DNA from 2 places in the Novosphingobium sp. NPDC080210 genome. Region 1 is predicted to be linked to the other one. Evidence: predicted binding sites of a transcription regulator. Region 1 holds the regulator's gene; the other holds the start of a gene.
What was found. The regulator LexA, encoded in region 1, represses DNA repair genes until DNA is damaged. The targets are predictions, from matches to a motif close to GTTCCNCNCTTGTTCT.
Positions count from the first base shown of each region.

Region 1 (15,857 bases):
GCCATCGCGGAATCGCGCCGCGTTCTGCAAATCCTGCTCAATCTGGTGGGCAATGCGATCCGCTACTCTCCGGAAAATTCTCACATCTGGATCCGCCTCGAAGACGAAGGCGCACGCGCTCGGGTTATCGTTGCCGATCAAGGCCCCGGTCTGTCGCACGAGCAGCAGGTCAAGGTGTTCGACAAGTTCGAGCGGCTTGGTCGCAGCGGGGAAGATGGCGGGTCAGGCCTTGGCCTCTACATTTCGCGCCGCCTCGCACGGGCCATGGGCGGAGATCTTACGGTGGAGAGCGCGCCGGGGCAGGGGGCGCGGTTCGTGCTGGATATTCCGGCGGACCTTTCGGCCCAGACGCCTGCCGCAGCAAAAGCGTACCGTCTCGACTAACGAAAAAAGCGGGCGCAATGGCCCGCTTTTCCCTTTTATCAGATTTGCCGCCACCGTTCCGGCCCTGCATCACCGGGAAGCAGGGTGCCGAAAGCGGGCGCGCGATCAGCGCTTGTCGAGCGGTACGTAATCGCGCTGCGTCGGGCCGGTGTAGAGCTGGCGCGGACGGCCGATCTTCTGGCCTGGATCGCTGATCATTTCGTTCCACTGCGCAACCCAGCCGACGGTGCGGGCCAGGGCGAACAGCACGGTGAACATGGTGGTCGGGAAACCGATCGCCGAAAGGATGATGCCCGAATAGAAGTCCACGTTCGGGAACAGCTTCTTTTCCACGAAGTAGGGATCGTTCAGGGCGATCTCTTCCAGGCGCAGCGCGGTTTCGAACAGCGGATCGTTGACCTTCAGCGCGTCGAACACTTCGCGCACGGTCTTCTGCATGACGGTCGCGCGCGGGTCGTAGTTCTTGTAGACGCGGTGACCGAAGCCCATCAGGCGGAACGGATCGTTCTTGTCCTTGGCGCGCTCGATATAGTGCGGGATCTTGTCCGGCGTGCCGATTTCCTTGAGCATGTTGAGCGCGGCTTCGTTCGCGCCGCCGTGGGCAGGACCCCACAGGCAGGCAATACCGGCAGCGATGCAGGCAAAGGGATTGGCGCCCGACGAGCCGGCCAGACGGACGGTGCTGGTCGATGCGTTCTGTTCATGGTCGGCATGAAGGATGAAGATGCGGTCCATGGCCTTTTCGACTGCCGGGATCACTTCGTATTCTTCAGCCGGCACGCCGAAGGTCATGCGCAGGAAGTTGCCGGTGTAGGACAGGTTGTTGTCCGGATAGAGGAACGGCTGCCCCACCGAATACTTGTAGGCCATGGCCGCGATGGTCGGCATCTTGGCGATCAGGCGGTGGCTGGCGATCTTGCGCTGCACCGGATCCGAAATGTCGGTGGAATCGTGGTAGAACGCCGAAAGCGCGCCGACTACGCCGCACATCACGGCCATCGGGTGTGCATCGCGGCGGAAGCCGCTGTAGAAGCTGGTCAGCTGTTCATGCACCATGGTGTGGCGGGTGATGGTATTGGTGAACTGGTCAAGTTCAGCCTTGCTGGGCAGTTCGCCGTTCAGCAGCAGGTAGCTGACTTCCATGAAGCTGGAATGTTCCGCCAGCTGGCCGATCGGATAGCCGCGGTGCAGCAGGACGCCTTCGTCACCGTCGATATAGGTCAGCGCGCTTTCGCACGATGCCGTCGAGGTGAAGCCCGGGTCATAGGTGAACATGCCCGTCTGGCCATAGAGCTTGCGGATGTCGATGACATCCGGCCCGACGCTGCCCGAAAGGACGGGATATTCCGTTTCGCCAGAACCGGCGCCGAGTTTAACCGTATTGCCCACCTTAGCTACCTCCTCAAACTTTGCCTGCATCGACCGAGGCCTGGGCACCGATCCGGGCCAGACTTTCTTCCCGGCCGAGCAGGACCAGAACGTCAAAAATACCTGGGGAAGTCGTTTGCCCGGTTAGCGCGGCCCGAAGGGGTTGCGCAAGCTTTCCGAGTCCAAGCCCAAGTTCTTCGGCCATAGCCTTCAAACTTGCCTCAAGCGTGTCAATTGCCCATTCGTCCAATGCCGCGATCCGGGCGTGGATGCTGCCGAGCAGCGCGCGGGCATCGTCGGTCAGCAGTGCCTGGGCCTTTTCCTCGATCGCCAGCGGACGCTCGGCAAAGAGGAAGGCGGAACTGGCAGCCAGTTCGTTCACGTCCTTGGCACGGACCTTCAGCACCGGCATGGCCTGGGTCAGCAGGTTCAGGTCGACATCAGCCGTCAGCTTCGCGGCGACCAGCTCTGCCAGCCGCGCATCGTCAGCCTCGCGCAGGTAGTGCGCGTTCAGGTTGAGCAGCTTGGCCAGGTCGAACCGCGACGGGCTCTTGCCGACATGGGCGATATCGAACCATTCAACCGCCTGATCGCGGCTGATGATCTCGTCATCGCCGTGGCCCCAGCCGAGACGCAGCAGATAGTTGAACAGCGCTTCAGGCAGTACGCCCATCTCGTCGCGATAGGCATCGACGCCCAGCGCGCCGTGACGCTTGGAAAGCTTGGCCCCGTCGTGGCCATGGATCAGCGGAACATGGCCATAGGCCGGTTCGGGCCAGCCCATCGCGCGGATAATCGCCAGCTGGCGGAATGCGTTGTTAAGGTGGTCGTCGCCGCGGATCACGTGGGTTACGCCCATGTCATGGTCGTCCACCACGACGGCCAGCATATAGGTCGGCGTACCGTCCGAACGGAGCAGGACGAAATCGTCAAGCTCCGCGTTCTGCACCGCGACGCGGCCCTGGACGAGGTCTTCGATGACCGTCTCGCCTTCGCGCGGGGCCTTGATGCGGACCACGAAGGGTTGATTTGTCGGAGCCGTCGCCGGGTCTGCATCGCGCCATTCGCTGTCAATGCGGAACGTGCGCCGCTCTGCCTGGGCCGCTTCGCGCCGGGCCTGGAGCTCTTCCTGCGTCAGGTAGCAGCGATAGGCATGGCCATTGGCCAGCAGTTCGTTCGCGACTGCGGCATGGCGGTCGGAGCGGGCGAACTGGAAGGTCGCGGGCTCATCGCCGCCCAGGCCGAGCCACTCCAATCCATCGAAAATCGCTTCAATGGCGGAATCGGTGGAACGGGCGCGGTCCGTATCTTCAATCCGCAGCAGGTACTTCCCGCCATGGTGGCGTGCAAACAGCCAGTTGAACAGGGCCGTGCGGGCCCCGCCGATGTGCAGGTAGCCCGTGGGCGAGGGGGCAAACCGCGTAACGACGCCGCGGGGTTCGCCCGTTGCCGCCATGACGCTATCACTTGCCATCAATCGTCCCTTCCTGTCATCTACTGCCATGGGTCGCGAAACTTTGCCGCAGGTGCCTATGGGCAGCGATGCGGCGCATACCGCTGCACTGCAACATGGCCCTTGGCGCATGACTCGCGACTTGTCCAGCGGGCTTGAGCAGGTTGAACGATTCCTTGTCCGGTCGCGGTTCGACCTTGCGCCCTGGGGCCTTGTGGCGCTGATTGCAGGGATCGCCAGCTGGTTCATCACGCCCAGCGCCTGGCACTGGGGGGCGGTCATTGGCGCGGGCCTTGGCATCGCCCTGGCCGCAATCGGATTCTTCCGGGCGGACGGACGCTATCCGTACCTGCGCCGGTCGCTGGCGGTCGTGGGCATTGCCGTGGCTCTCGGCTGCGCTCTGGTCTGGATCAAGGCAGAACTTGTTGGGGCAAGGCCGATTGCGCGGCCCATTGCCGCGACGCTGGAAGCGACCGTGCTGGACCGCGAAGACCAACCGGCGGAGCAGCGCGTGCGCCTGATCCTGGCGACCCGCGAACCGGGCGGTGCAAGAGCGATCAAGGTGCGGCTGAACCTGCCACTGGATGAGGCGAAGGGTTCGATTGAAAAAGGCGCGCGGCTCCGCCTTCGGGCGCGGTTAGTCCCGCCGCCTGCGCCGATGCTGCCGGGTGGCTATGACTTTTCCCGCACCGCCTGGTTTGCCGGATCGCCGCCACAGGCAGCGTGCTTGGCCCGGTGGAAGTCCTCCAGCCAGGAGAGCGCGGCCCCATCGCAGCGGCGCAGCGGCAGCTTTCTGGGCACGTCCGGGCCAATCTGGACGGTTCTGCCGGGACCATTGCCGCCGCTTTGGCCAGCGGCGATCGCGGGGCCATTGCTGAAGCGGATGACCAGGCGATGCGCGACGCCGGGCTGACGCACCTGCTGTCAGTCAGCGGGCTACATGTCAGCGCAGTCGTGGCGGCAGGCTACTTCGTGGCGATCCGCCTGCTGGCGCTATGGCCCTGGCTGGCCTTGCGGGTGCGCTTGCCCCTTGTCGCCGCCGGGACAGGAGCGTTGGTCGGGATTGGCTATACCTTGCTGACCGGCGCGGAACTGCCGACGATTCGGTCCTGCATCGGGGCCGTGTTGGTCCTCGCCGCCCTCGCCATGGGCCGCGATCCCTTGTCGATGCGGATGGTCACCATCGCCGGTTTTCTGGTCGTCCTGTTCTGGCCTGAAGCCGTCGTCGGGCCGAGTTTCCAGATGAGCTTTGCAGCGGTAATCGCCATCGTTGCCTTGCATGGATCTGTGGGCATGCGGTCCTTCAATGCTCCGCGTGAGGAAGGCTGGCTGGCGAAAGGAGCGCGTAACCTGTTCGGCCTGCTGATTACGGGCGTGGTGATTGAACTGGCCCTGATGCCGATTGTCCTGTTCCATTTTCACCGCGCCGGGGTTTACGGAGCGCTGGCCAACGTCGTCGCGATCCCGCTGACGACATTGGCTTCGATGCCGCTGATTGCCCTCGCACTGCTGTTCGATCTGGTGGGGATCGGTGCGCCGTTCTGGTGGCTGGCGGGCAAGTCGCTGGAACTGCTGCTGGCTCTGGCGCACTGGGTTGCGGCCATGCCCGGTGCAGTCACGGCCATGCCGGGCATGGGGAGGGGCGCGTTTGCCCTGTTCGTGGCGGGCGGCTTGTGGCTAGCACTCTGGCAAAGCCGGATCCGCTTGCTGGGTTTGGTCCCCGTCGCGGCCGGACTGATCTTGCTGAGCCAGGTGAGAACCCCGGACTTGCTGGTCTCCAGCGACGGAAAACATGTCGGGATTACACGCGTGGCAGGCGAAGATCTGCTGGTGCTGCGCGACAGCAGAAGTGGATACACCCGCGACAACCTGCTCGAAAGTGCGGGCATGAGCGGTGCGACGAGGACGATTGCGGAATGGCCCGGAGCCAATTGCAATGCTGATTTCTGCGCGCTGAAGCTGGAACGCAGGGGCAGATCGTGGCGTTTGCTGATCGGGCGGGGGACGGATTTTGTTCCGGAACGCGCACTCGCTGCCGCCTGCGACCGGGCCGATATCGTCATCGCCGGACGATACTTGCCGGGATCGTGCCGCCCGCGCTGGTTAAAGGTGGACCGGCGTATGCTCGATCAAACCGGAGGGCTGAAAATCGACTTGGTCCAGCAGAAGCTCGCCACCGTCGCTGAGGACCAGGGTCAGCATGGCTGGTGGAAGCCGAGGCAGGCCAACCAGCCATCTGCAAAAGCGCTGCCGGCCGAGGAGGCAAGCAGCGCCCCGGATCAGTGATAGCGGCGCAGCAATCCGGCCAGCTTGCCCTGGACCACCACTTCGCGCGGATCATAGATCTGCGGTTCATAGGCCGCATTGGCGGGATCGAGCCTGACGCGGCCATTCTCGCGGCGCAGGTATTTCAGCGTTGCTTCCTCGCCGCGCACCAGGGCTACGACAATTTCGCCATCGCGTGCCGTATCGGTGCGGCGGATCAGGGCATAGTCACCGTCCAGAATGCCCGCTTCGATCATCGAATCGCCGGAAACTTCCAGGGCGTAATGATCGCCCGCGCCCAGCAGGGCTGCCGGGACTGGCAGGGTGGCCGACGTTTCCATCGCCTCAATCGGGACGCCCGCCGCAATCCGGCCGTGCAGGGGAATTTCGATCACGTCATTGGCCGGAGCAGGGCGCGCTTCGGGCGGACGAATCACGGCAGCTGCCGCGCTGTTGCTGTTCGCCGCGCGAGCCGGAGCCTTGGTCGTTACGTCATCGGGCTGACGCAGCACTTCCAGCGCCCGGGCCCGATTGGGCAGGCGGCGGATGAACCCGCGTTCTTCCAGGGCGGAAATCAGCCGGTGAACCCCGGACTTTGACTTGAGGTCCAGAGCCTCCTTCATTTCCTCAAACGAGGGGGAGACGCCGCTTTCTTCAAGACGGGCCTGGATGAAGCGGATCAATTCGTGCTGCTTGCGAGTCAGCATGCCGGCATCACTCCGTTGGAATCGGTCCGGAACGGGAATGTTCCTGCACCGTTCAGTGAACGAATGAGGAACAAGTAAGCAACCTTTCGGAACGAGTCAAGCAGTTACGCCTTCCGAACAATCAATCCTCTGCGCGCCAGTCTCCGGACTTCCCGCCGCGCTTTTCGATCAGGCGCATGCCGGAAATGACCATGCCTTTGTCGACCGCCTTGGCCATGTCGTAAATGGTGAGGAGCGCCACCGAGGCGGCGGTGAGCGCTTCCATTTCCACACCGGTCTTGCCGGATAGCGAGGCGCTGGCGGTCACGCGCACGGCGCTCTCTTCAAAGGCGAAGTCCACTGTTGCCGCGTCGAGCGAGAGGGGGTGGCACAGCGGGATCAGGTCGGCGGTTTTCTTGGCGGCCATGATGCCGGCGATGCGCGCCGCAGCCAGAACGTCGCCCTTGGGAACCGCGCCATCACGGATTGCGGTAAGCGCCTGAGCGGACATGGTGATCCGGCCCTCGGCAATGGCCACGCGGCGCGTTTCTGACTTGGCGCCGACATCGACCATGCGCGCCTTGCCCTGTTCGTCGAGGTGGGTCAGCTCGCTCATCGTTCCTCCGTCGATCGGTCTGACCGTCTTGTTGCAGCTTTCGGCGCCAGTGGACAGGCGCTATCCGTTGAGCAAGGTGCGGGTCGCGGCTTCAACGTCATCTTGCCGCATCAGGCTTTCGCCGACCAGGAACGTGCGGATGCCGGACTTTTCCAGGCGGAGCAGGTCGGCATGGCCGTTGATCCCGCTCTCGCTGACCAGCAAGGTGCCCGCCGGGGCGAGGGGGGCGAGGCGTTCGCTGTTGGCCACGTCAGTCACGAACCGTTTGAGGTCGCGGTTGTTGACGCCGATCAGGCGGCTGCTCAGACGAGCGGCGCGTTCCATTTCGGCCTCGTCGTGCACTTCGACCAGAACGTCCATGCCGAGTTCCTTCGCAGCCGCTTCGATCTCAGCCATTTGGGCGTCGTCGAGGGCGGCGACGATGATCAGGATCGCATCGGCGCCGATGGCGCGGGCCTCAGCCACTTGCCAGGGGTCGACCATGAAATCCTTGCGCAGGACCGGCAGGTCGCAGGCCGCGCGGGCGGCGACCAGGTAATCCTCATGCCCCTGGAAATAGGGCGCATCGGTCAGGATCGAGAGACAGGCCGCGCCGCCGGCCTGATAGGCTCGGGCGTGAGCGGGCGGATCGAAGTCGGGGCGGATCAGGCCCTTGGACGGGCTGGCCTTCTTGATCTCGGCAATCAAGGCGAAGCCGGTCTCGGCCTTTCGGCGCAAGGCAGCTTCAAACCCGCGCGGGGCGGTTTGCTGCGCGGCCTTGGCGTCGAGGTCGGACCAGGAGGCCAGCGGCTTGCGGGCGGCAACTTCTTCGCGCTTGGTGGCGCAGATTTCTGCTAGTTTGTCGGTCATCTCGGGGGCGCTCTAGCTTGGATTTTCGGGCGGTGTCGAGTTTTGTTTGATTCTCACACGAAGGCACGAAGACACGAAGGCGTTTCAGCCGAAACGTTGCGTAGGAATAATCTCACGCAAAGGCGCGAAGGCGCCAAGGTGTTGCGCTGGTCGCCGAAGGCGTTTGCCTCTCAATGGTTGCGGCAAATTCTACGTCCGTATTTCACACGGCTTCGCCGAATGTCCGGCATCTTAGCGTCTTTGCGGCTTTGCGTGATTATCCAATAAAAGGACGATCCCCGAAAGAAGCTCTTCGTGCCTTCGTGTCTTCGTGTGAGTCCCAAAAACTCACCGAACCATGTCGATCCAGCAAGCGAGCAGCGCCTTGGCCAAGCCTTTATCGAGAGCTTCGGCCGCCTCTTCAACGCCTTCCAGCCAGTCCTCGACCTGTCCCGCCACCAGCAAGGCGGCTGCGGAGTTGAGCAGGACCGCAGTGCGATAGGCGCCTTGTTCGCCCATCAGCACCCGCTTTAGTGCCTCTGCGTTATAGGCCGCGTCACCCCCGCGCAGTTCTTCCAGTGGATAGGGTGCAAGGCCCGCATCGTCAGGCGAAATTTCCGCTGGCAGGGGCGGCAAGCCTATTGTGGCGAGATAGCTGGGACCAGCGACGGAAAGCTCGTCCAGCCCTTCTGCACCGGAGACGATCATCGCCGCTTCGGTGTCGAGCAGCTGCATCGCGTCGCGGTAAAGCGCGATCAGGTCCGGTCTGGCCACGCCGATCAGCTGGCGGCGGACACCAGCAGGATTGGCCAGGGGGCCAAGCAGGTTGAAGATCGTGCGGCGGCCCAGCGCCTTGCGGATCGGAGCAACGCGGGCGAGGGCCGGGTGGTGGGTCTGCGCAAAGAGGAAGGCAATGCCCAGGTCGGGCAGGGTCTGCTCTGCCAGTTCCGAGGCCCGCGCGATGTTCAGGCCGACGGCTTCCAGCGTATCGGCTCCACCCGCGAGGCTGGAGGCGGCGCGGTTGCCGTGCTTGGCCACCGGTACCCCGCAGGCCGCCACGACCAGCGCCACGGCAGTCGAGACGTTCACACTGTGCTGGCCATCGCCGCCCGTGCCGCAAACGTCGATCGCGCCTTCGGGTGCCGAAACGCGCTTCATCCGCGCCTTCATCGCCCGGACGGCACCAGCGATTTCCTCCGCCGTTTCGCCGCGCTCGGCGATTTCAACCAGGGTCGCGGCGATCTCCTCATCCGGCACGAGGCCGTCGAGGATCCGTCCGAACAGGTCTTCCGATTCTGCGAGATTCACGCGACTGCCTTTGGTTCCAGTCCTGCCATGCGCAGGAAATTGGCCAGCATGGCGTGGCCGTGTTCGGTGGCGATGGATTCGGGGTGGAACTGCACGCCGTGGATCGGCAGATCCTGATGGCGGAAGCCCATGACGTGGCCATCGTCAGACTTGCAGTTGACGACCAGCCCTTCCGGAACGTCGTCCACGATCAGCGAGTGATAGCGAGTGGCCATGAAGGGCGAGGGGAGGCCGGCGAAAATGCCCGTGCCGTCGTGCGTGACCGGGCTGGTCTTGCCATGCATCAACCCGCCGCGAACGACCTGGCCGCCGAAATGCTGGCCGATGGACTGGTGTCCCAGGCAGACCCCCAGCAGCGGCAGGCGCGCATTGGCGCAAGCTGCCACCAGGTCCAGGCTGATCCCCGCCTCGTTGGGCGTGCAGGGACCGGGCGAAATCAGAAAGCCCTTCGCGCCGCTGGTTACGGCCTCAGCCGCGGAGATCGCATCATTGCGGACCACTTCCACCTTGGCGCCCAATTCCATCAGGTAATGGACCAGGTTCCAGGTGAAGCTGTCGTAATTGTCGATGACAAGGATGTCGGCCATGGACAGGCCCATAGGCGGCTGTGCGGCGTTTTGCCAGTCACACTTGGCATGATCGTAAAAGCCAGTCCGTTCGTGCTGAGGAGGAGCCGAAATCGAAGATTGAGGAGCCGTCTCGAAGCACTCCGCGCAGCCCTTCGAGACGCCTTTCAGCTTTCAGCTTCAAGGCTCCTCAGGGCGAACGGGTCAGGATAGCGGCACCGCAAACCTGTCGGCGGCGCGGACCAGACCGTCGGTAATGCCGGGTTCGGTGAACAGGTGCCCACCATCGGGGACGATTTGCAGGTCCACTTCCGGCCAGGCCTGTTTGAGCGCCCAGGCGGCAGCGGGCGGGGTGCAGCAATCGTGGCGGCCCTGGACAATGACCCCCGGAATGCCGCGCAGCTTGCCCGCGTCGCGGATAAGCTGGTCCGGCTCCAGCCAGCAGTTGTGGCGGAAATAATGGTTCTCGATCCGGGCAACGGCCAGCGACTTGCGGTCAGCCTCCGGTCCGGACTCGTGAGGCTGGGGCAAGAGGGTCACGGTAGTGTCCTCCCACTGGCTCCACACCCGCGCGGCGGCAAGGCGGACCGCTTCGTCATCGCTGGTCAGACGGCGGTGATAGGCTTCGACCAGATCAGCGCGTTCTGCTTCGGGGATATGGTCCCGGAACGCCTGCCAGGCCTCCGGGTAAAGTTCGCTGGCGCCGTATTTGTAGAGCCAATCGTATTCGCCGGACGTGCCCAGGAAAATGCCGCGCAGCACAAGTTCGCTCACGCGGTCGGGATGCCTTTCGGCATAGGCGAGGGCCAGGGTGGAACCCCACGAGCCGCCGAAGACCAGCCAGCGATCATGCCCCGCCATCTCGCGCAGCCGCTCCATATCCGCAACCAGGTGCCAGGTGGTGTTCGCCTCAAGGCTGGCAAAGGGGCGGGACCGGCCGCAGCCACGCTGATCGAACAGGAGAACGTCATAGCGCTCCGGATCGAATTGCTGGCGCTGCTTGTCGCTGCACCCGCCGCCCGGTCCGCCGTGAAGGAAGACGGCCGGCTTGGCTCCGGGCGTGCCGCAGCGCTCCCAATAGATTTCATGCCCGTCGCCCACGTCCAGCCAGCCGCTGGCATAGGGCTCGATAGGCGGATAGAGCGTGCGGCGCTCCGTCACTTGGTTGCCAGCAGCTTGGCGAGGTCACTCTTCCAGAACTTCGCCCAGGTGTGCGTGCCGTGTCCCTTGGTTTCGGGTGTAGCCGGGATAAGGATGAAGCGCGCGCGGGGCATCAGCTTCGCATGCTGCTGCGCCAGGCCAAGTTCCGGCGGGTTGATGAAATCGTCGGCGGAATTGATCCACAGGACTGGTACAGTGATCTTCTTCAGGCCCGGCAGCGGGTTGTAATCGCGCGAGGAATCGAGCTGATAAATCTGGTCGTTGGCGTCCAGGTCCCCGGCGGCGCGGGCAGCATAGGCTTCGTTCAGGTACTTCACCGCCGCATCGCGGGTGGGGTACTGGGCTTGAAGCGCGACTGGGTTTCCGCCCGCGATCATCGAGATGTAGCGCGCGGTGCGCAGGCCGCTTTCCGGCTGCTGGGTGTAATTGCCGCCGTTCCACAGCGGATCGGCCTTGATCGCGTCAATCGACATCTGGCGCCACATGCGGTTGCGTCCGGCGATTTCCATGGCGTTGCAGGCAAAGGGCGCCAGGCGGCGGGCAAAGCCCGGATATTCGGTGCCCCAGACGAAAGCGTGCATGCAGCCCATCGAGGTCCCGAGGATCAGTTGCAGCCGGTTGACCCCTAGACCTTCGGTCAGCATCCGCTTTTGCGCCGCCACCATGTCGAGATAGCCATAGCGCGGGAAGGCCATGCGCTGCCCATCGCTGGGCTTGGAGCTTTTGCCGTGGCCGATGTTGTCCGGCAGGATCACGAACCATTTGCTAGTGTCGAGCACTTGGCCGGGGCCGAACAGCTCGTCGGCGAATTGCGGGCGATAGAACTGGTGGCCCGAACCGCCGGTGCCATGCAGGATCATCACCGCGTTTTCGATCTCACCCGCAGCATTGCGGCGCGGCGTGCCCAGCGTGGTGACATGCAGGTTGAGGTCCATGACCTCGCCCGTGCCAAAGCGGAAATCCTTGAGCACGACATCGCGCTCGGCCCCGCGTTTGGACCAGTCTTCGGCGTGGAGCGGGGCGGCGAAAAGGGCGGCGATCAGGAGGAGAAGTTTGCGCATGGCCGCAGGCTAGCCATGCGCGGCCCCGGCGGTCAAGCTATTGCCCGTATCCCGCTTCACCCGCGACGCGAACAGCCTCGCGCGCGGCGGCGATCAGGGCACCGGCCTTGGCCTCGCACTCGCGCTGTTCATAGGCAGGGTCGCTGTCGGCCACGATGCCGGCACCGGCCTGGACGTGGAGCATGCCGTCCTTGACCACTCCGGTGCGCAGGACGATGCAGCTGTCCAGGTTGCCGTCGGGCGCAAAGTAGCCGACGCCGCCGGCATAGGCGCCGCGCGTTTCGGGTTCCAGCTCGGCAATGATCTCGCAGGCGCGGACCTTGGGGGCACCGCTGACCGTTCCGGCCGGGAAGCCTGCGAAGACCGCGTCGATCGCATCGTGGTTCGCCGCATCAAGGCGCCCGACCACGTTGGAGACGATGTGCATGACGTGGCTGTAACGCTCGATCGTGTAGCTTTCCGTGACTTTCACCGAACCGGCCTCGGCCACGCGGCCCACGTCGTTGCGGCCCAGGTCGAGCAGCATGAGATGCTCGGCGCGCTCCTTGGGGTCGGCCAGCAGGCTCGCCTCGTTGGCGCGGTCCTCGTCCGGAGTCGCACCGCGCGGGCGGGTGCCAGCGATAGGCCGGATCGTCACTTCGCCATCGCGAACGCGAACCAGGATTTCCGGGCTGGACCCCGTCAGGGCAAAGCCAGGCAGGTCCAGGAAGTAGAGGAAGGGCGAGGGGTTCACGCGCCGCAGCGCGCGATAGAGCGAGAGGGGCGGCAGCGTGAACGGGCAGGTAAAGCGCTGGGCCAGCACCACCTGGAAGATGTCGCCTGCTTCGATGTAGTCCTTCGCGCGCAGCACCATGTCACGGTACTGGCCGGGAGCCATGGTGGGTTGAAGGGCTGGCTCCGGCAGGCTGGCGTCGCGCACGGGCAAGGGTGCCGCCTTGGTTAGGCGGAGCAGCGCGGCGTCGATCCGCTCTTCTGCCTGTTCCAGCGCGCGATCGCCGCTGTTCGGCCATACCGGCGCGACGCACCACAGCGCGTCGGTCAGCCGGTCAAAGATCAGGATCAGGGCCGGGCGGACAAACAGCATGTCCGGCAGGGCCAGCGGATTCTCCGCCGGGCGCGGCAGCTTTTCGACCAGGCCATAGGTTTCATAGCCGAAATAGCCGACCAGGCAGGACAGGACCGGCGGCAATTCCTGCGGCACGTCGATCCGGCATTCGCCCACCAGCGCGCGCAGCTCCGCCATGCTGTCCCCGGGCAGCGGGGCAAAGGCGGCGCGATCATCGCGCCATTGGCGGTTCACTTCCGCCGCCGCGCCGGTTGCCCGGAACACCAGGTCAGGATCGAGGCCCAGCAGGCTGTAGCGCCCCCGGACTTCGCCGCCCTCAACCGATTCCAGCAGGAAGTCGCCGCGCCCTTCTTCGATTAGTTTGACTCCCGCGCCGACCGGGGTTTCGGTATCCGCCACCAGCTTGCGCCAGATCAGGCTGGAACGGCCTGAGGCGAGGGCGGCGGACGCGGCGGTCCAGTTCTCGGGACGGGTACTGCTCATGATGGGCTTATTGTCCGGTCTGGAGCCGCTTCTTCAGTGCGGAGATGTGCTCTTCGTTACGGGTAGTGCCGATTTCCGTCCGCATCGCATTGCTCAGCTGGTCGTCGTATTCCTTGCCGAACGCGCCCTGCAGGCTTTCCTGAAGACCTGCGAGGCGCGGATCGTTCGGGGCGACCTGACCGGGGATCACTTCGCTCACCGTCACGACGTACCAGCCCCGATTGCGCGGCGCGGCGAGCAGGCGGACCTTGCCCTTGGCCATCGAGAACAGCAGCAATTCGGGCTTGGACGCGTTCTGCCCCTGGCTCTGCACATCCATCCGCGCCTTTTCCACCCGGTCCACCGGGGGCAGCGGGACGCCGAGCGAGGCGAGGGCGGCTTCCGCCGAAACGCCCTTCTGCATCTGGGTCTGGACCTTTTCCGCAGCAGCCTTGGCCGCCTTGGCGCCCTTTGACAGCTGGATGTCGGCAATCACCTGGTCGCGGATCGCAGCCAGCGGCGGCGGTGCGGCGGGCGTGATCGACCCGGCGTCATAGATCATGAAGGTCTTGCCCGGTTCGGTTTCCGTGAGTTGCGCCTGACGTTCCCCTTCCATGGTGAAGGCGGCTTGCAGGATCGGTGCGAGTTCCTTGGGCGCGGTCAGGCCCGGCTTGCCAAAGACATTGCCGTCCGCAGTCAGCGGCGCGGTTTCCTGGACCTGAAGGCCCATGTCCTTGGCCAGATCCGGCAGGGTTGCGCCGTTGGCCAGGTCGTCTTCGATCTTGGCGGAGAATTCGGCGATGGCGGCGCGGCGCTTGTCTTCGGCCAGTTGCTTGACCAGTTCGGGGCGTGCCTGTTCCAGCGTCTTGCCAGGGTTGCCGTCAATCCCGTCAACCCGGACGAGCAGCCAGCCCAAGGGCGACTTGAACGGTCCGGCAACCTTGCCGGTCGGTGCGGAGAACACGGCATTGGCCGCATCGCCCGTGCTTTGCAGGGCAAAGGCGGACTTTTCCATGCTGCCCAGGTTGGCAACCGACAGGCCCTTGGCCCCGGCAGATGCTTCAAGCGACTTGCCGCCCGCGATTTCGGCCGCAACGGCCTTCGCCGCCGCCTCGGTGGGGAGGACGAGCTGCGAAAGCTTGCGCTTGTCGGTCGGCGCGTACTTCGCCTTGTTGGCGTTATACAGCGCAGCGATTTCGGCATCGGTGCTGGCGGGCACGCTCTTCAGCACGTTGTCGCCAAAGGTGATGTAGCGGATCGTGCGGCGTTCGGGCAGGGCATAGTCGCCCTTGCGGCCATTGTACCAGCCGGTGATTTCCGCCTCGCTCGGCGGGGCGGCAGGCGCGAAGGCGGCGGCGGGAAGAGTGACGATTGCACCCTTGCGCCGCTCGAGAATCACGGCGGCATAGCGCATCGAAATCTTCGCCGGCAGGCGCAGGCCAAGCTGGTTTGCCCCGGTCAGCTGACGCGCAACCAGGTCTTCGGCGACTTCCTTGCGGAACTCGGCATCGGTCATGCCGCGTTCGGCGAGGAACTGGCGGTAAAGCGCCGGATCGACCTTGCCATCGGGAGCCTGGATGCGGGTGATCTTGGCGATCTCGCTGTCGATCAGGCGGTCGCCGATGTAGATGCCGTGGCGCTGGCCCCACTGGCGTGCCGCCTTGCGGTCAATCAGGTAGGAAAGCAGGTCTTCCAGGCCGTTGCGGCCCAGGAAAGTAGCCATGTTCACTGTCGGGTCCTGCTGGCGCATCCGGGTGAGGATCGTCTGGACCGAGCGTTCAACCTCGGCATTCTCGATCTTTTCCTTGCCGACCTTGGCCAGGGTGGTCTTCCCGCCGGCCGAACCCAGTCCGCCCATGTTCGCCACGTCGCCGCTGGCAAAGGCAAAAGCGATCAGCGCGACGAAGCCAAGGGTCATGGCGACCCCCCATTTGGACTGGAAAAAACTGCGGAAAGACTGAAGCATTGCTCGCTCGCCAGGAAGTGAACCCGCGCCGACCATCGGCGCATCAGGCCGGGCTTTAGCAGCATTGCGCCTGCAAGCAATGGTTTGCGGGCACCATCCCCGGCGCTTTGCCGCATCCCCTTTGACAACCTGCGATGCACTCGCCTAGGCGCGGTTCTGAGCCTGCCTGTCGAGCGGGAAATTTTTGTTCAGCGAGGAATCCAGATGCCCAACCGGCCTTTCATAGTCGGCAATTGGAAGATGAACGGCACGCGCGCCATGCTGGCGGAAGCGCGGGCCATTGATCGCGGCGCGGCCCGCCATCCCGGCGTGCGCGTTGGCATTGCTCCGCCGTTCACCCTGATCCAGGCGATGAGCGAGGCGGTGCAGACTGCCTCGGTCGGCGCGCAGGATTGCCATGCCGAGGTTTCGGGCGCTTTCACCGGCGACGTCGCTGCTCCGATGCTCGCGGATGCCGGCGCGCAGTTCACCATCGTTGGCCATTCCGAACGCCGCGCCATGCACGGGGAAAGCGATGCAGTGGTCAAGGCCAAGGCAGAAGCTGCCCTGGGTGCTGGCCTCGAAGTCATCGTCTGCGTGGGCGAGACCGAGGCAGAGCGCGATGCAGGCCAGGCCGAAGCCGTGGTCTGTGCCCAGCTGGACGGTTCGCTGCCCCGCGGCGAGGGGC
Region 1 is NZ_JBNNWL010000001.1:479,461-495,317, forward strand. It holds gene ACQKOE_RS02310 (sensor histidine kinase) at 1-384, shown strand, start outside; gene ACQKOE_RS02315 (citrate synthase) at 490-1,773, opposite strand; gene gltX (glutamate--tRNA ligase) at 1,787-3,226, opposite strand; gene ACQKOE_RS02325 (DUF4131 domain-containing protein) at 3,255-4,118, shown strand; gene ACQKOE_RS02330 (ComEC/Rec2 family competence protein) at 4,100-5,491, shown strand; gene lexA (transcriptional repressor LexA) at 5,485-6,177, opposite strand; gene moaC (cyclic pyranopterin monophosphate synthase MoaC) at 6,299-6,772, opposite strand; gene trpC (indole-3-glycerol phosphate synthase TrpC) at 6,833-7,621, opposite strand; gene trpD (anthranilate phosphoribosyltransferase) at 7,949-8,908, opposite strand; gene ACQKOE_RS02355 (anthranilate synthase component II) at 8,905-9,495, opposite strand; gene pip (prolyl aminopeptidase) at 9,679-10,635, opposite strand; gene ACQKOE_RS02365 (alpha/beta fold hydrolase) at 10,632-11,696, opposite strand; gene trpE (anthranilate synthase component I) at 11,734-13,245, opposite strand; gene ACQKOE_RS02375 (peptidyl-prolyl cis-trans isomerase) at 13,253-15,226, opposite strand; gene tpiA (triose-phosphate isomerase) at 15,395-15,857, shown strand, end outside.

Region 2 (15,857 bases), on a different contig from region 1:
GGTCACTGCGATCCACAGCAGGACCACGCCGAAGGTGACCGACAGCCAGCGGTGCCATTTGCGCATGGGGGGAATTCTCCTGAAAAGCGTTGCGAACGATTCGCAACAAGCAGGAAGCCCCCCGCAGTTCAAGCCGCAATTGGTCGCAATTTGTAAGGTGATCTACAATCACTGCCGATTGCCCCCGGGAGGGCCCGGCCGCCATTACTGGCAGGCCAGGCATTCCTCGTAGTCGGTCTGCTGCGCGGCCAGTTCGTACTTGGGCGCATCAGCGGTGTTGTCCGCTTCCACGCCGCCGGCGAACCCGGCGCGCTGGACCGACTTCGAGCGCAGATAGTACAGGCTCTTGATTCCGCGCTCCCAGGCCTGGAAGTGCAGCATCATCAGGTCCCACTTGTCCACGTCAGCCGGGATATAGAGGTTCAGCGACTGGGCCTGGTCGATATAGGGCGTACGGTCCGCCGCGAATTCGAGCAGCCAGCGCTGGTCGATTTCGAAGCTGGTCTTGTAGACGGCCTTTTCCTCGGGCGAGAGGAAATCGAGGTGCTGGACCGAACCGCCCTGTTCCAGGATCGAGTTCCACACGGCCGTGGAATCCTTGCTCTTCGACGCAAGCAGCGCCTTGAGATAGGGGTTCTCGACCACGAAGCTGCCCGACAGGGTCTTGTGGGTATAGATGTTGGCCGGGATCGGTTCGATGCACGCGCTGGTGCCGCCGCAGATGATGCTGATCGACGCGGTCGGCGCGATCGCCATCTTGCAACTGAAGCGCTGCATCACGCCCATGTCGGCAGCGTCCGGGCAGGCGCCCCGTTCCTGCGCGAGCAGCAGGCTGGCTTCGTCCGCCTTGGCCGCGATATGCTTGAACATCTTGAGGTTCAGCGCCTTGGCCATCGCGCTTTCAAAGGCGATGCCCTTCTTCTGCAGGTACGAGTGGAAGCCCATCACGCCCATGCCGACCGAGCGTTCGCGCATGGCCGAATACTTGGCGCGGTCCATTTCGGCGGGCGCCCGGTCGATGTAGTCCTGCAGGACGTTGTCGAGGAAGCGCAGCACGTCTTCGACGAAGCGCTCGTCCTTGTTCCACTCTTCCCAGGTTTCCAGGTTGAGCGAGGACAGGCAGCACACGGCGGTGCGATCGTTGCCGAGGTGGTCGACGCCGGTCGGCAGGGTGATTTCCGAGCAGAGATTCGAAGTCGAAACCTTCAGGCCCAGATCGCGGTGATGCTTGGGCATCATGCGGTTCACCGTATCCGAGAAGACGATGTAGGGCTCACCGGTTGCCAGGCGGGTTTCCACCAGCTTCTGGAACAGGCTGCGCGCGTCGACCGTCGCACGGACCGAGCCGTCCTTGGGGCTGCGCAGATGGAATTCGGTGCCATCGCGCACGGCTTCCATGAATTCGTCGGTCAGCAGCACGCCGTGGTGCAGGTTCAGCGCCTTGCGGTTGAAGTCGCCCGACGGCTTGCGGATTTCGAGGAACTCCTCAATCTCCGGGTGGCTGACATCGAGATAGCACGCTGCCGAACCGCGCCGCAGCGAGCCTTGCGAAATCGCCAGGGTCAGGCTGTCCATCACGCGGACGAAGGGAATGATCCCGCTGGTCTTGCCGTTCAGGCCGACCGGTTCGCCAATCCCGCGCACATTGCCCCAATAGGTGCCGATGCCGCCGCCGCGCGAGGCGAGCCAGACGTTCTCGTTCCAGGTGTTGACGATGCCTTCCAGGCTGTCGGACACCGAGTTGAGATAGCACGAGATCGGCAGGCCGCGATTGGTCCCGCCGTTCGACAGCACCGGAGTGGCGGGCATGAACCACAGGCGGCTGATGTAGTCATAGAGGCGCTGGGCGTGGTCCTGGTCATCCGCATAGGCAGCGGCGACGCGGGCGAACAGGTCCTGATAGCGCTCACCGGGCAGGAGGTAGCGGTCGTCCAGCGTTTCCTTGCCGAAATCGGTCAGCAGGGCATCGCGGGCGTGATCGACTTCGATGGCAAAGCGGCGTTCGTGGATCGCCTTGCTGTCGTCGGCAGGCTTGGCAGTGGCTGCCGCCAGAGCTCCGGCCATGGCCTCGACACCCAGCTTTTCCACCAGCGCTTCGCTGCCGGCATCGCTCTTCTCGGTCATACCCAGTGCCGGGGTGTTCCCCGCCTCCTTGCTTGCGGCCGGAGCCGACTTGGCCATTGCCTCGCCCGAAGGGGTGCCTTCTGCCAGCGCTGCTTCAACTTCGGCCATGCTCGGCTCGTCTCCGTTCCTGAAATCCACGTGTCGCCCCCGTCAATCCTGTCGCTGCGGGGGAATTGCCCCGCCCTGATATTCCATTTCGTTCGAATCGGGCGGCGCCTGCCGATCCTATCCGAACGAGGAGAACAAAACGAGAAAAACCTGCTCTCGTTTCGTCCCCGGTTTTCCTGTCTGAAGTCCTGCCCAAACCCGGAATCAGCCCCCGCTGCGCGGAATCGCGCGCTAAGTAATGAAACTAGGTCTAGTAGGTCCCCCCAGACATCGGACCACTATCTATAGTGCCCGAACCAGATTCGGGCGCAAGAGGGTAAATCCGATACTAACTACCCGGCTGGGGATAGTAATGAAGGTGTGGACATCGCGCGGTGCAGCGACGCGCGGGAAATCCGCCACTCGCTTGCAGTGCAAGAGTCAAAAGCGGAATTGCAAAAAAATTTGTCCGTGCAAACGACGGTCTGGAACGTTGACAAGGATAGAATCGGACGCGGAAATCTTGTTGCGCAAATTGCCCGCCGCAGCGCAATTGGCGAAGCCCTTGCAGGGCCAGGGAAAGCCCTTATCTCGAACCCGTAACCAGCGGAGTCTGACCTGCCATGTTCAACCTGATCGGCGCTCTCATATCCGGGCTTGTGGTCGGTGCCTTTGCCCGCTGGTTCTACCCCGGCGCGGTCGAGATGGGCTGGTTCATGACCAGCCTGCTGGGGGTGGGCGGCGCGCTTGTCGTCGGCCTGTTCAGCAGCTGGAGCACGGGTGAAGGCGTGCGCGAAGGGTTCAGCCGCGCGGGATGCCTGGGCTCCATCCTGGGTGCCATGCTGCTGATCTGGATCGGCCGCATGCTGGGCTGGGGTTTCTAAGCACCAACCCGCCGCAGCGCGTAGGTCATAGCCTGGGTTAGCCCCGGTCTGCCCTCGTCCTACATCAGCCTCAACCGGTCGAAACTGCGGAACTCTGCCTGTAGCAGTGGGGTTGTCCCTGTGTCCGCCACGCAGCGGGCTGACGCAGAGGAGTTTGAACATGGCTAATCAAAACCAGAACCAGAATCAGAACGAACGTGAACGCCAGGCCCAACAGGGCGGTTCGCAGAACAACCAGAACAACCAGGGCGACAAGGGTGGCCAGGGTGGTTCCAATCAGCAGCAGCAGGGCGGCCAGTCCGGCAACCAGCAGGGCGGCGGCATGCAGAAGGACAAGCAGCAGGGTGGAGGTTCGCAGCGCGAACGCCAGTAAACTGCCCGCCGGTTCACCCCGGCAACAGCAAGGCCGCTTCTTCCGGGAAGCGGCCTTTCTTGCACCTGCCTAGGGCACCAGCACCGTATCGCGCGCTTCGTCCAGCAGTTCCGGATAGTCCAGCGTGAAGTGCAGGCCCCGGCTCTCCTTGCGGGCAAGCGCCGACCGCACGATCAGGTCGGCGCATTGCAGCAGGTTGCGCAGTTCGATCAGGTCGGTCGAGACGCGGAAGTGGCCGTAATAGTCCTCCACTTCCTCGCTCAGCAGCTTGATCCGGTGCGCGGCGCGTTCCAGCCGCTTGGTCGTGCGCACGATCCCGACATAGTTCCACATGAACCGGCGGATTTCGGTCCAGTTCTGCTTGATGATCACTTCTTCGTCGGAATCGGTGACGCGGCTTTCGTCCCAGGCGCGGACTGGCGGCGGCGCATCGAAGCTATCCCACCGCTCCAGAATGTCCGCCGCCGCGGCCTCGCCGAACACGAAGCATTCGAGCAGGGAGTTGGAGGCGAGGCGGTTCGCGCCGTGCAGGCCGCTTTCGGTGCATTCGCCCGCCGCATAGAGCCCCGGCAGGTCGGTCCGCCCGGCCAGGTCGATCAGCACGCCGCCGCAGGTATAGTGCTGTGCTGGCACGACCGGGATCGGCTGGCGGGTCATGTCGATGCCCAGGCCCAGCAGCTTTTCGTAGATGTTCGGGAAATGCTCGCGAACGAATTCGGGCGGCTGGTGGCTGATGTCGAGGTGAACGTAGTCCAGACCGTCGCGCTTGATCTCGCTATCGTTGGCGCGGGCCACGATGTCTCGCGGGGCCAGTTCCTCGCGGCTGTCATAGTCCGGCATATAGCGGTGCCCGGTGCGCGGGTTGAGCAAGCGCCCGCCTTCGCCCCGGACCGCTTCGGTAATCAGGAAGTTCTTGACGTCGAGATTGTAGAGGCAGGTCGGGTGGAACTGCATCATTTCCATGTTGCCGACCCGCGCTCCTGCGCGCCAGGCCATGGCGATGCCGTCCCCGGTCGCGCCGCGCGGAGCCGTGCTGAACTGGTAAACGCGCCCCGCGCCGCCGGTGGCCAGAATGGTCGCGCGGGCGGTGTGAGCTTCGACCGTGCCGGTTACTTCGTTCAGGGCATAGACGCCCCAGACCCGGCCAGATCCGGAATAGCGCTCTTCATGACGGCCCGTGATCAGGTCGATGCAGGCGCGGTTCGGCAGCAGGGTGACGTTGGGGTGGTCCTCCGCCGCCTTGAGCAAGGCCGACTGGACCGCCCAGCCGGTGGCATCGGCCACGTGAACGATGCGGCGGTGCGAATGCCCGCCCTCACGCGTCAGGTGCAGCCGCTCGCCGTCGGTGTTGAAAGGCACGCCCAGTTCGACCAGCCGCTGGATCGCATGAGGCGCGCGCTCGATCACGAACTCCACCGTTTCGCGCCGGTTGAGGCCGGCGCCGGCAACCATGGTATCATGGATATGGTTCTCGAACGTGTCGCCAACGTCCAGCACGGCGGCAATCCCGCCCTGCGCCCAGGCCGTCGATCCGCCGGTCAGTTCGCCCTTGGCCAGGACCAGCACTTTCAGCCGGTCCGCGAGAGCCAGCGCCGCAGTCAGGCCAGCCGCCCCGGAGCCGACGATGATCACGTCGTAGGTCATCAGCTCCCCTCCCGCTTGCGGGAGGGGTTGGGGGTGGGCGGTTCCTGGAGCGCAAGCTGTATGGACAAGATCACCCCTTCCACGTTCCCCAGCACTTCGGAATTTGTAAAGTGCAGCACTCGGTACCCCGCTTCTTCCAGTATGCGATCCCGATAGATGTCCCGCTCGGGTTGGACATCGTGCGAATGTCCATCAAGCTCGATAATCAACTTTCTTTCCCGGCAAAGGAAGTCCGCAAAGAAAGCCTCCACCGGCATCTGCCGGCTGAATTTAGCGCCCAGTTGCGATCTGGCCAGATAGGTCCACAGAAGGCGCTCTGCAGGCGTGGCGGCATGGCGTAGTTCGCGTGCTCTAGCGGTGTTGCGAACGCGGAATTTGCCGGTGCCCTCCATTGGCCCACCCCTAACCCCTCCCGCAAGCGGGAGGGGGATTGTCCGAAGATATCACGCCGCCTGGGCCGAGCTGGTCAGGCTGACGAACACGTCCTCAAGATCCGCCTCGCGCGTAGTGACGTCGACGATGTTCAGGCCCATGGCCTGGACCAGCGACAGGACTTCGCCTGCGTTGGTGCGGTCCATGTCGTAGGTGATCTCCAGCGTGTGCTCGCCCACTTTCTCGCACTTGTGGAAGGCGGGGTGTTCGGGGCACTGGCCGATTTCCTGGTCGAGCGTGACGACCACGACCTTTTCCCGGCCCATGGCGATCAGTTCGCGGGTCGGCTTGTTGGCGATCAGCTGGCCGTGGTTGATGATCGCGATCCGGTCGCACAGTTCCTCGGCCTCTTCGAGGTAGTGCGTGGTCAGGACCACGGTGACGCCCCCGGCGTTGAGTTCGCTGACAAGGTCCCACAGCTGGCGGCGCAGTTCCACGTCGACCCCGGCGGTAGGCTCGTCCAGCACGATCACCGGCGGCATGTGGACCAGCGCCTTGGCGATCAGCAGGCGGCGCTTCATCCCGCCCGACAGGGTCCGGGCATAGGCATTGTGCTTGTCGGCCAGGTGGACCTGACCCAGCAATTCCATGCTGCGCCGCGCCGCCTTGGGCACGCCGTAGAGGCCTGCCTGGTTCTCCAGCACTTCGAACGGGGTGAAGAAGGGGTCGAACACCACTTCCTGCGGGACGATCCCGATCGATCGCTTGGCATTGCGGCTGTCGGAGTCGATGTCAAAGCCCCAGATGTCCGCCGTGCCGCCGGTCTTCATCACCAGCCCGGCAAGGATGTTGATGAGCGTGGACTTGCCCGCGCCGTTCGGACCCAGCAGGCCGAAGATCTGCCCTTGCGGCACGTCGAAGCTGACGCCCTTCAGCGCGTGCTTGGCCGGAGCCGAACCAGCCGGGGCATAGACCTTTTGCAGGTCGCGGATGCGGATTGCGGGAGTTTCCATGCGCACCGCTTAGCGGCTGGCCAATCCACCCGTAAAGGTGGATTCGCGATGTTCCGATCCTTCGTAACGTCAATTTAACCATGCTGCTGCAAGGTAATTTCACCGAAAGCAGTCAGGGTTGGTGGTATGAACCGGGGTTCCTTGTCCTTTACGCGTGCTGGCGCGGCATGGTGCTGCCTGGGCGTGGCCGTGGCATTGGCAAGTCCCGGCCTGGGCGCAGGACCGGCAGCAGCCCAGACGGCGACCGGCACCGCACAGGCCGTGATTGTCGAGCCTCTGGGGCTGGTCAAGGTCCAGGACCTGCAATTCGGACGCATCGCCGCCAGTGCCAGCGCCGGGACCATTACCGTCGATGCCAACACCGGAGCCTGCTCGGCGAGTGGCGGGGTTAGGTCCGCCGGGGGCTGCGGCTTTGGCCAGTTTGCCGGACAGGGCGCGCGGCGCCTTACCGTGCGAATCCAGATCCCCGGCACTGTCAGCCTGACCGGTCCGGCCGGATCGACCATGGTTGCCGATACGATCACGTTGGGCGCCTCGCCGGACCTCATCTTCCTGGGCGGCGGCGGAAACGGCAACGGGGCCGGCGGAGCGCCGCGCTATCAGATCACGTCGAACAGCGGCATCTTCACTTTCCGGCTGGGCGGACGGCTCAACGTGGCGGCTGGGCAGAGGCCCGGGCAATATACCGGCACTTTTCCGGTCACGGTGCAGTACCAGTAGGCTGGAAATAGGGCGCGCGCTTTGCTAGGGGCGCATTCCATGATCAACCCGCCCGAAACCGTCACCGTCACCACCACCCGCGTTTCCTGCGATGGCGCCACCGGAATCCGGGGCGGCGCGGCGCTGGGCCACCCGCGCGTCTATCTGGAAATCGACGAGCACGGCTATGTCGATTGCGGCTATTGCGACAAGCGCTTCGTGCTCAAGGGCGGTCCGGCTGACGGCGCCGATCAGGGCAAGCTTCCCGACATCGCCTCTGGCGCCAGCATCTGAACGTCCTATATCGGTGGGCATGACCCCGACCGATCCCCGTTCGCTGCTTTATCGCCAACTCGATCCGGCCCGCGCCCAGGCGCTGACGGCTGAAGCCCTGTCGCGCTGCGACGATGGCGAGCTGTACATGCAGTTCATCGCCAGCGAGACTTTCGCCTTTGACGATGGCCGCCTGAAAACCGCAGATTACTCGCGCGATGCCGGGTTCGGCCTGCGCGGCGTTTCGGGCGAGATGACCGGCTTTGCCCACGCCAACGAGATCAGCGAAGAGGCGATCCGCCGCGCCGGACAGACCTTGCAGCTGCTCGACCCGGCCAAGGGCCAGCCCGCGCCGCCGCCGCGCCGTAACAACCGCCACCTCTATACCGACGCTTCGCCGCTCGACGCCGTGGCCTTTGCCGACAAGGTCAAGCTGCTGGAAATGATCGACGCCGCCGCCCGCGCCCGCGATCCCCGCGTGGTGCAGGTTTCGGCCAGCCTTGCCGCGAGCTGGTCGGTGGTCGAAATCGTCCGCGCCGATGGCTTTGTCGCCGGGGATATCCGCCCGCTCGTGCGCCTCAACGTGTCCATCGTCGCCGAGCAGAACGGGCGGCGCGAAACCGGCTCGTTCGGCATGGGGGGACGGCGGCTCTATGATGACCTGTTCCAGCCCGATACCTGGAACCGCGCGATCGATACGGCCTTGGCCCAGGCGCTGGTCAATCTGGAAAGCGTGCCCGCCCCGGCTGGGGAAATGACCGTCCTGCTCGGCCCCGGCTGGCCCGGCGTGCTGCTGCACGAAGCGGTCGGGCACGGCCTGGAAGGTGACTTCAACCGCAAGGGCACCTCGGCCTTCTCGGGCCGGATTGGCGAGCGGGTTGGCGCTCCGGGCGTCACCGTGGTCGACGACGGCAGCATTGCCGCGCGGCGCGGTTCGCTGTCCATCGACGATGAAGGCACGCCGACCCAGGAAACCGTGCTGATCGAGGATGGCATCCTGAAAGGCTATATGCAGGATCGGCTCAACGCGCGGCTGATGGGCGTTGCGGCCACCGGCAACGGGCGGCGCGAAAGCTATGACCATGCCCCCATGCCGCGCATGACCAATACTTTCATGAAAGCAGGGAACGACGATCCGGCGGAACTGCTGTCGCGGATCAAGAACGGGATCTTCGCCAAGAGCTTTGGCGGCGGGCAGGTCGATATCGTCTCGGGCAAGTTCGTGTTCTCCTGCACCGAGGCTTACAAGGTCGAAAACGGCAAGCTGGGTGCGCCGATCAAGGGCGCGACGCTGATCGGCGACGGTCCTTCGGTCCTGACCCGGGTGACCGGCATCGGCAACGATATGGCGCTGGACGAAGGCGTGGGCGTTTGCGGCAAGGGCGGGCAATCGGTTCCGGCAGGCGTTGGCCAGCCGACCCTGCTGGTCGAAGGGCTGACCGTGGGCGGAACGGCCTAATCTTTCAGCCGCGGTTCAGGTGGATCGGGTAATCTGGCACAAGCGGAGTCAAGGATCATGACCATGCGCAAGATCGCTATTGCAATCGCCACCGGTGCCGCCTTGCTGGCCGCGCCGACGCTTCAAGCCAAGCCCAAGCTTACGCCGCAGCAGCAGCTGGACAAATTGCTGGCTGGCCGCGTTGCCGGGAAGCCGGTCCATTGCATCCCGAATTTCGAAGCACGCGAAATGCAGGTTCTGGACAAAACGGCGATCGTCTATGGCCGGGGCAATACCATCTGGGTCAACATTCCCAGGAACGTTGCCGAACTGGACGACGACGAGATCCAGGTGATCCGCAGCAACGGCAGTCAGCTGTGCGATCTGGACATCGTTCGCACGATTGATCGCGGCAGCCATTTCCCCAGCGGGTTCATCAGTCTGGGTGAATTCGTTCCGTACAGGAAAGTGGCCAAAGCGGCGAATTGAACACCCGACCCTTGAAACAGCAGGCCGTCCGGAGCGATCCGGGCGGCTTTTTGCTGCGTTGCGCGGGCGATTGACTCCGTCCCTGCCTGCTCTAGGGTGTTCACCCTAAACAGGGCGAGTCAAAACGCCCGAACGGGAGAGAATGCCATGGCCAGCACTGCCGCGCTTGAACGTACTGCTTCGCCGATTGCTCCGATCGATGTCAGCCGCGCCGAATGGTACGAGGGCGAGGACTGGCAGGTGCCATTTCGCCAGCTGCGGGCCGAGGCGCCGATCCAGTATGTCCCGGACAGCGCCTTTGGTCCCTATTGGTCCGTCTCGACCTACAAGCCCATCGTCCATATCGAGGCGCTGCCCAAGCTGTTCTCGTCCAGCTGGGAATATGGCGGAATCTCCATTCCCGGCTCGGTCGGAGAGGCGGAGGAGAATGAGCTGCGCACGCCGATGTTCATTGCGATGGACCCGCCGGACCACACTGCCCAGCGCCGCACCATCGCGCCCAGCTTTGGCCCCAGCGAAGTTGCCGAAATGAAGGCAGAGGTTCAGGCGCGCACGGCGGAAGTGCTCGACTCCCTGCCTATCGGCCAGCCCTTCAACTGGGTGGACAAGGTCTCGATCGAACTGACCACCGGGATGCTGGCCAAGCTGTTCGACTTCCCGTGGGAGGAACGGCACAAGCTGACCTATTGGTCCGATATGGGCGGCAATGTCGAACTGATGAAGACGCCCGAGGACAGGGCCCTGCGCAACGCCGCCCTGTTCGAAATGGGCGCGGCTTTTGGCGAACTGTGGCAGCGCAAGTCAGCCAATCCGGGCAAGGACCTGATCTCGGTCATGCTGCGGTCCGATGCGATGAACCACATGAGCCAGGAAGAATTCATCGGCAACCTGATCCTGCTGATCGTCGGCGGCAACGATACCACCCGCAATTCGATGTCGGCCTTTGCCTGGGGCCTGAGCCAGTTCCCCGATCAGCGCGCCAAGCTGGAGGCGGACCCCTCCCTAATTCCCAACGCGGTGCAGGAACTGATCCGCTGGCAGACGCCCTTGGCCCACATGCGCCGCACGGTGATGGAAGATACCGAGATCGAAGGCGCGCAGATGAAAAAGGGCGACAAGGTTGTCCTGTGGTACATTTCCGCCAACCGCGATGAGAGCGTGTTCAAGGACGCCGACAAGGTGATCGTGGACCGCGAAAATGCCCGCCGCCATCTCTCGTTCGGTTATGGCATCCACCGCTGCGTCGGCGCGCGCGTTGCCGAATTGCAGCTGACCACGCTGCTGGAGGAAATGGGCAAGCGCCGCCTGCGCGCCAATGTGATCGAAGAACCGGAGCGGGTCGCCACCTGCTTCGTCCATGGCTACAAGAAGGTCATGGTCGAGCTGTCGCACACCTGATGAAGACCCGGGACCGGATCGTCGAAACCGCGCGCGCCCTGTTCAACGAACAGGGGTATGGCGCGGTGACGACTGCGGCCCTGGCTGCGGCCTGCGGGATGGCAGAGGGCAACCTGTGGTATCACTTCAAGACTCGGCGCGACCTGCTGGATGCGCTGGGGGAGCGGTTCGCCCAGAGCATCGAGGGGCGGCTGGCGTTGGAACCGGGCAGCGATCCGGTTGGCAGCTATGCTCGGCTGCTCAACGCGGTGATGCTGGAATTCCGGCACTTCCGCTTCCTCTACCGCGACCAGCGATCATACGGCGAGCATGGGCAGCCGGTCGCGGCGCGCGCGCCTGACTGGATCGAGCGGACCTATGCCCAGATCGAGCAGCACCTGGCTGCTCTGGTCGGTGCGGGGCTGCTGGATTGGCGACTGGAACGCCTGCGCGACCTGGCGATCAATGCCACGATCATCCTGCGCTATGGCCTGGACCACTACCGCGAACTGGGTGAACCGACCGCTTCCGGCACCGGGGCCGTGCGCCGCACGCTGCTGCGGCACCTGACCCTGTTCGAGGATCGGCTCGACCCCGCGGCCGCTCAGCGGCTGCACCGCGCGATCACTGCGATAGAGGCCGAAGCGCTGGCAGCCTGATGCCGGCTCGGCTATGCGCGGGCTATGAACCAGAAGCCCATCCTCGTGCTCACCACTGGCGGCACGATCGACAAGAACTATTTTGACGCCCTGTCCGAATACCAGATCGTGGACAGCGGCATTCCCGCGCTCTTGGCAGAGGCGCGCGTTGCCCTGCCGATCCGGGTGGTCGAACTGATGCGCAAGGACAGCCTGGAACTGACCGACGCGGACCGCGCCCTGATTGCCAGCGCGGCGCGCGAAGCACCGGAAACGCAGATCGTCGTGACCCACGGTACCGACACAATGACCGAGACGGCGAAAGTGCTGGCGGCCGAGGTTCCGGGCAAGACCATCGTCCTGACCGGCGCGCTCAGCCCCGCGCGCTTTGCCGAAACCGACGCGCCCTTCAACCTGGGCATGGCCTTCGCCACCGCCCAGGTCGCCGCGCCGGGCGTATGGATCGCCATGAGCGGCCAGGTGTTCGACGGGCTGAAAGTCAGGAAAGACCGCGCGGCGGGGAAGTTCGTGGCGATTTGATCTCTGGGAAGAGGTCCGAACCGATATCTGTTAAATCGGGTCCGCCAATATTATGAATGAGATGCTTGAACTGGTTCAGCGCATATTCTCGAAACACGAACTCAGGTAAGTCAGGGTTAATCTTTTGGCCAAGTGAATTAATGACGGCCCGCCATTCTTCAAGCAAAACTGGAATGGTGTGGGGGATGACTTTTGCTCGCTGGAAAATATCCCTTCGCTTTTCGAATATATTAACATGTGCGACGGATTGGTTTCGGAGAGTTAATAAGCCCTGAGCCCGTTTCCTGATAGTGGTCAGCTGATCAATGAATTTACGATCTTCCGGGAATCGGGACTTGTCCATTACTCTTCGGTCATTCGCTAGATCCCACAACGATATTCCACTGCTCGAACTGTCCCAGATCAACGCGCACCGGATAACCATGCTGCTGAAATGTGCGCTGCTATCGAGGAGAAAGAATTCCGGATAATTGTTTAGAGTTTCTAGGATGAGCGGTCGCGTTTCTTCACCCTCCAAAAACCACCAAACATCATAATGCATGCGAGCGCGTATTACATGCTCGCCCAGAATGCGAATTTGCTCTTCAGGCGAGAGCTTCTGACTCTGCATTTCCGCTCATCGGCTCCTTGCGTCGCCGAGTAAACCGGGCGGATGTCCCCCGGATATCCGCTTGTTCCGGTTTACTCCCACTCGATCGTGCCGGGCGGCTTGGACGTGTAGTCATAGACCACGCGGTTGATGCCCTTGACCTCGTTGATGATCCGCGTGGCGACGCGCGAGAGGAAGGCGGCGTCGAAGGGGTAGATGTCGGCGGTCATGCCGTCGGTGCTGGTCACCGCACGCAGGGCGCAGACGCTGTCATAGGTGCGTCCGTCACCCATCACGCCCACGGTCTTGACGGGAAGCAGCACGGCAAAGGCCTGCCAGATCGCGTCGTAGAGGCCGGCGTTGCGGATTTCCTCAAGGTAGATCGCGTCCGCCTTGCGCAGGATATCGCAGCGCTCGCGCGTGACCTCGCCGGGGATGCGGATCGCCAGGCCCGGCCCGGGGAACGGATGGCGGCCGACGAAAACTTCGGGCAGGCCCAGTTCGCGGCCCAGTTCGCGCACTTCGTCCTTGAACAGTTCGCGCAAGGGTTCGACCAGCTGCATGTTCATGCGTTCCGGCAGGCCGCCGACGTTGTGGTGGCTCTTGATCGTCACCGACGGCCCGCCGGTGAAGGAAACCGATTCGATGACGTCCGGATAAAGCGTGCCCTGGGCCAGGAAGTCCGCCCCGCCGACCTGCTTGGCCTCTTCCTCGAATACGTCGATGAAGGTTTTGCCGATGAACTTGCGCTTGGCCTCGGGATCGGTGACCCCGGCCAGCCCGTTCAGGAACAGGGCCGACACGTCCTTGTGGACCAGCGGGATGTTGTAGTGGCCCTTGAACAGCGAAACGACCTGCTCCGCCTCGCCCAGGCGCATCAGGCCGTGGTCGACGAACACGCAGGTCAGCTGGTCGCCGATGGCTTCGTGGATCAGCACGGCGGCAACCGCGCTGTCGACCCCGCCGGACAGGCCGCAGATCACCTTGCCCGTGCCGACCTGGGCGCGGATTTCTTCGATCTTGGTCTTGCGGAACTCGGCCATGGTCCAGTCCCCGGCCAGGCCGCAGACATGGCGGACGAAGTTCTTCAGCAGCTTGCCGCCATCGGGGGTGTGGACCACTTCGGGGTGGAACTGCATCGCATAGATGCGCTTTTCATCGTTCGCGATCACGGCATAGGGCGCGCCGGGGCTGGCCGCGACCGGGCGGAAGCCGGGGGCGAGCGCGGTCACCTTGTCGCCGTGGCTCATCCACACCTGGTGCTTTTCGCCTTCGGCCCAGAGGCCATCGAACAGGACGCAGCGATCCGAAATCTCGATAAAGGCGCGGCCGAATTCGCCGCTGTCCCCTTGCAGCACTTCGCCGCCCAGTTGATGCATCAGGGCCTGCTGGCCATAGCAGATGCCCAGCATCGGCAGGCCGCTGTCCAGGATCGCGGCGGGAATGCGCGGGCCGTTTTCATCCAGCACCGATGCGGGACCGCCCGACAGGATGATGCCCTTGGGCTTGATCCGGGCAAAGGCGGCTTCGGCCTGGGTGAAGGGCGCAATCTCGGAATAGACCCCGGCTTCGCGCACGCGGCGCGCGATCAACTGGGTTACCTGGCTGCCGAAATCGACAATGAGGATCGAGTCTGAGGGCTGAATGGTCATGGCTGGCCGATAAAGACGCGCGCGCAGGCTGGCAAGGGCGCAGCGACGAAGCAATCCAAGGCGGTTAAGGTCTGCCCCGGATTGCTTCGCAATGACGAAACGCCAGTGCGCGCCCTACCGCGCCTTGGCCGGAACCCGTTCGCGCAGTTCGGTCTTGAGCAGCTTGCCGATGTGGCTGCGCGGCATCTCGTCGATGGCGTAGAGTTCGGCGACGCGCTGGGTCTTGCCCAGGCGGCTGTTGGCCACGGAGCGGATGTCCTCCAGCGCGTCTTCGCCCACGTCCGGTTTCAGCACCACGAAGCCGACCGGGGTTTCGCCCCAGGATTCGCTGGGCACGCCAACCACGGCGGCTTCGGCGACGCGTTCGTCCTTGAGCAGTTCCGCCTCCAGGTCGATCGGGAAGATGTTGAACCCGCCGGAAATGATCACGTCCTTGGTCCGCCCGACCAGTTCGACGAAGCCATCGGCGTCTACGCGGCCAACGTCGCCCATGCGCTGCCAGGTCGAGCCGTCCTCCGGGTCGATCCAATAGCCTTCGCGGGTCTTTTCCGGCTGGTTCTTGTAACCCAGCATCATGGTGGAGGACTTGCCGATCAGCTCGCCCGCCACGCCCGGTGGTACTTCGTTGCCGTTCTCGTCGATCACTTTCAGGAAGTGGCCGGGCGCCGGCTTGCCCACGGTGTGCAGCTTGTCAGGGTGTTCATGGACCGGGAAGATGCAGGCGACGCCGCCCTCGGTCATGCCATAGATTTCGATCAGGCCGCCGGGCATCCGCTTCAGCACTTCGCCCTTGAGGTCTGCCGGGAAGGGCGCGCTGGTGCAGTACTTCATCTTCATGGCCGACAGGTCGAAGTCGTCGAACCGGTCGAACTGCATCAGGCGGCGGTACTGGACCGGGACCAGCATGGTGTGGGTGATCCGCTCATCCTGCGCGCGTTGCAGCCACTTTTCGGTGTCGAACTTGCCCATGATCGAAGCGCAGCCGCCCGAATACATCGTCGGCAGGAACACGGCCATGGTGGTGTTCGAATAGAGCGGGGTCGAGGTCAGGGTGCGGCTGTCCTTGCCGTAATTGAGCGAGGCGCGGAACGTCATCTGCCGCCAGCGCATCCCGTGGCTATGGACGATCCCCTTGGGAATGCCGGTCGTGCCGGAAGAATAGATGATGTTGAACGGGTCGTTCTCGGCCGGTTCGAACGGCGCGGCCTTGGTCCCTTCCGGGGCCATGAAGGTGTAGAGTTCTTCGTCCAGCACGATCTGGCTGGCAATCGGCAGCGTGAAATCGCCCAGTTCGTTTAGCTTCGCCCGGTCGATGAACAGGTGGATCGCGCCCGAATCGGCTGCCATGCCGGCCAGCTGTTCCGGGCTGGCGCTGGTGGTCAGCGGTGCAGCGCAGCCCCCTGCGCGGATCGCGGCCAGGAAGACCAGCGCATATTCGACCGTCGAGGTGCCCAGGATCGCCACGGCCTGGCCGCGCTCCAGCCCATCGGCCTGGAGCCGCGCGGCAATCCGCTCAACCAGGGCGGCAGTCTCGCGCCAGGACAGCTCGGTCGTACCGTCATAGAGGGCCGGTGCATCCCCGCGAAACTCGCCCCAGGCCTGGATCAGCCCCGGGAAAGAGCCGAATTCGGCATCAAGTTGCACTGCGGGATCGCTGGCCATCGG
Region 2 is NZ_JBNNWL010000002.1:35,667-51,523, forward strand. It holds gene ACQKOE_RS06085 (PepSY domain-containing protein) at 1-66, opposite strand, end outside; gene ACQKOE_RS06090 (ribonucleoside-diphosphate reductase subunit alpha) at 205-2,232, opposite strand; gene ACQKOE_RS06095 (GlsB/YeaQ/YmgE family stress response membrane protein) at 2,835-3,095, shown strand; gene ACQKOE_RS06100 (hypothetical protein) at 3,256-3,468, shown strand; gene nadB (L-aspartate oxidase) at 3,538-5,112, opposite strand; gene ACQKOE_RS06110 (endonuclease domain-containing protein) at 5,112-5,504, opposite strand; gene ACQKOE_RS06115 (ABC transporter ATP-binding protein) at 5,556-6,497, opposite strand; gene ACQKOE_RS06120 (DUF4402 domain-containing protein) at 6,624-7,217, shown strand; gene ACQKOE_RS06125 (zinc-finger domain-containing protein) at 7,257-7,490, shown strand; gene tldD (metalloprotease TldD) at 7,510-8,928, shown strand; gene ACQKOE_RS06135 (hypothetical protein) at 8,992-9,396, shown strand; gene ACQKOE_RS06140 (cytochrome P450) at 9,544-10,794, shown strand; gene ACQKOE_RS06145 (TetR family transcriptional regulator) at 10,794-11,432, shown strand; gene ACQKOE_RS06150 (asparaginase domain-containing protein) at 11,457-11,951, shown strand; gene ACQKOE_RS06155 (hypothetical protein) at 11,911-12,561, opposite strand; gene guaA (glutamine-hydrolyzing GMP synthase) at 12,633-14,192, opposite strand; gene ACQKOE_RS06165 (class I adenylate-forming enzyme family protein) at 14,307-15,854, opposite strand.
Region 2: the regulator LexA is predicted to act here: its motif matches at 2,364-2,379, upstream of ACQKOE_RS06090 (ribonucleoside-diphosphate reductase subunit alpha).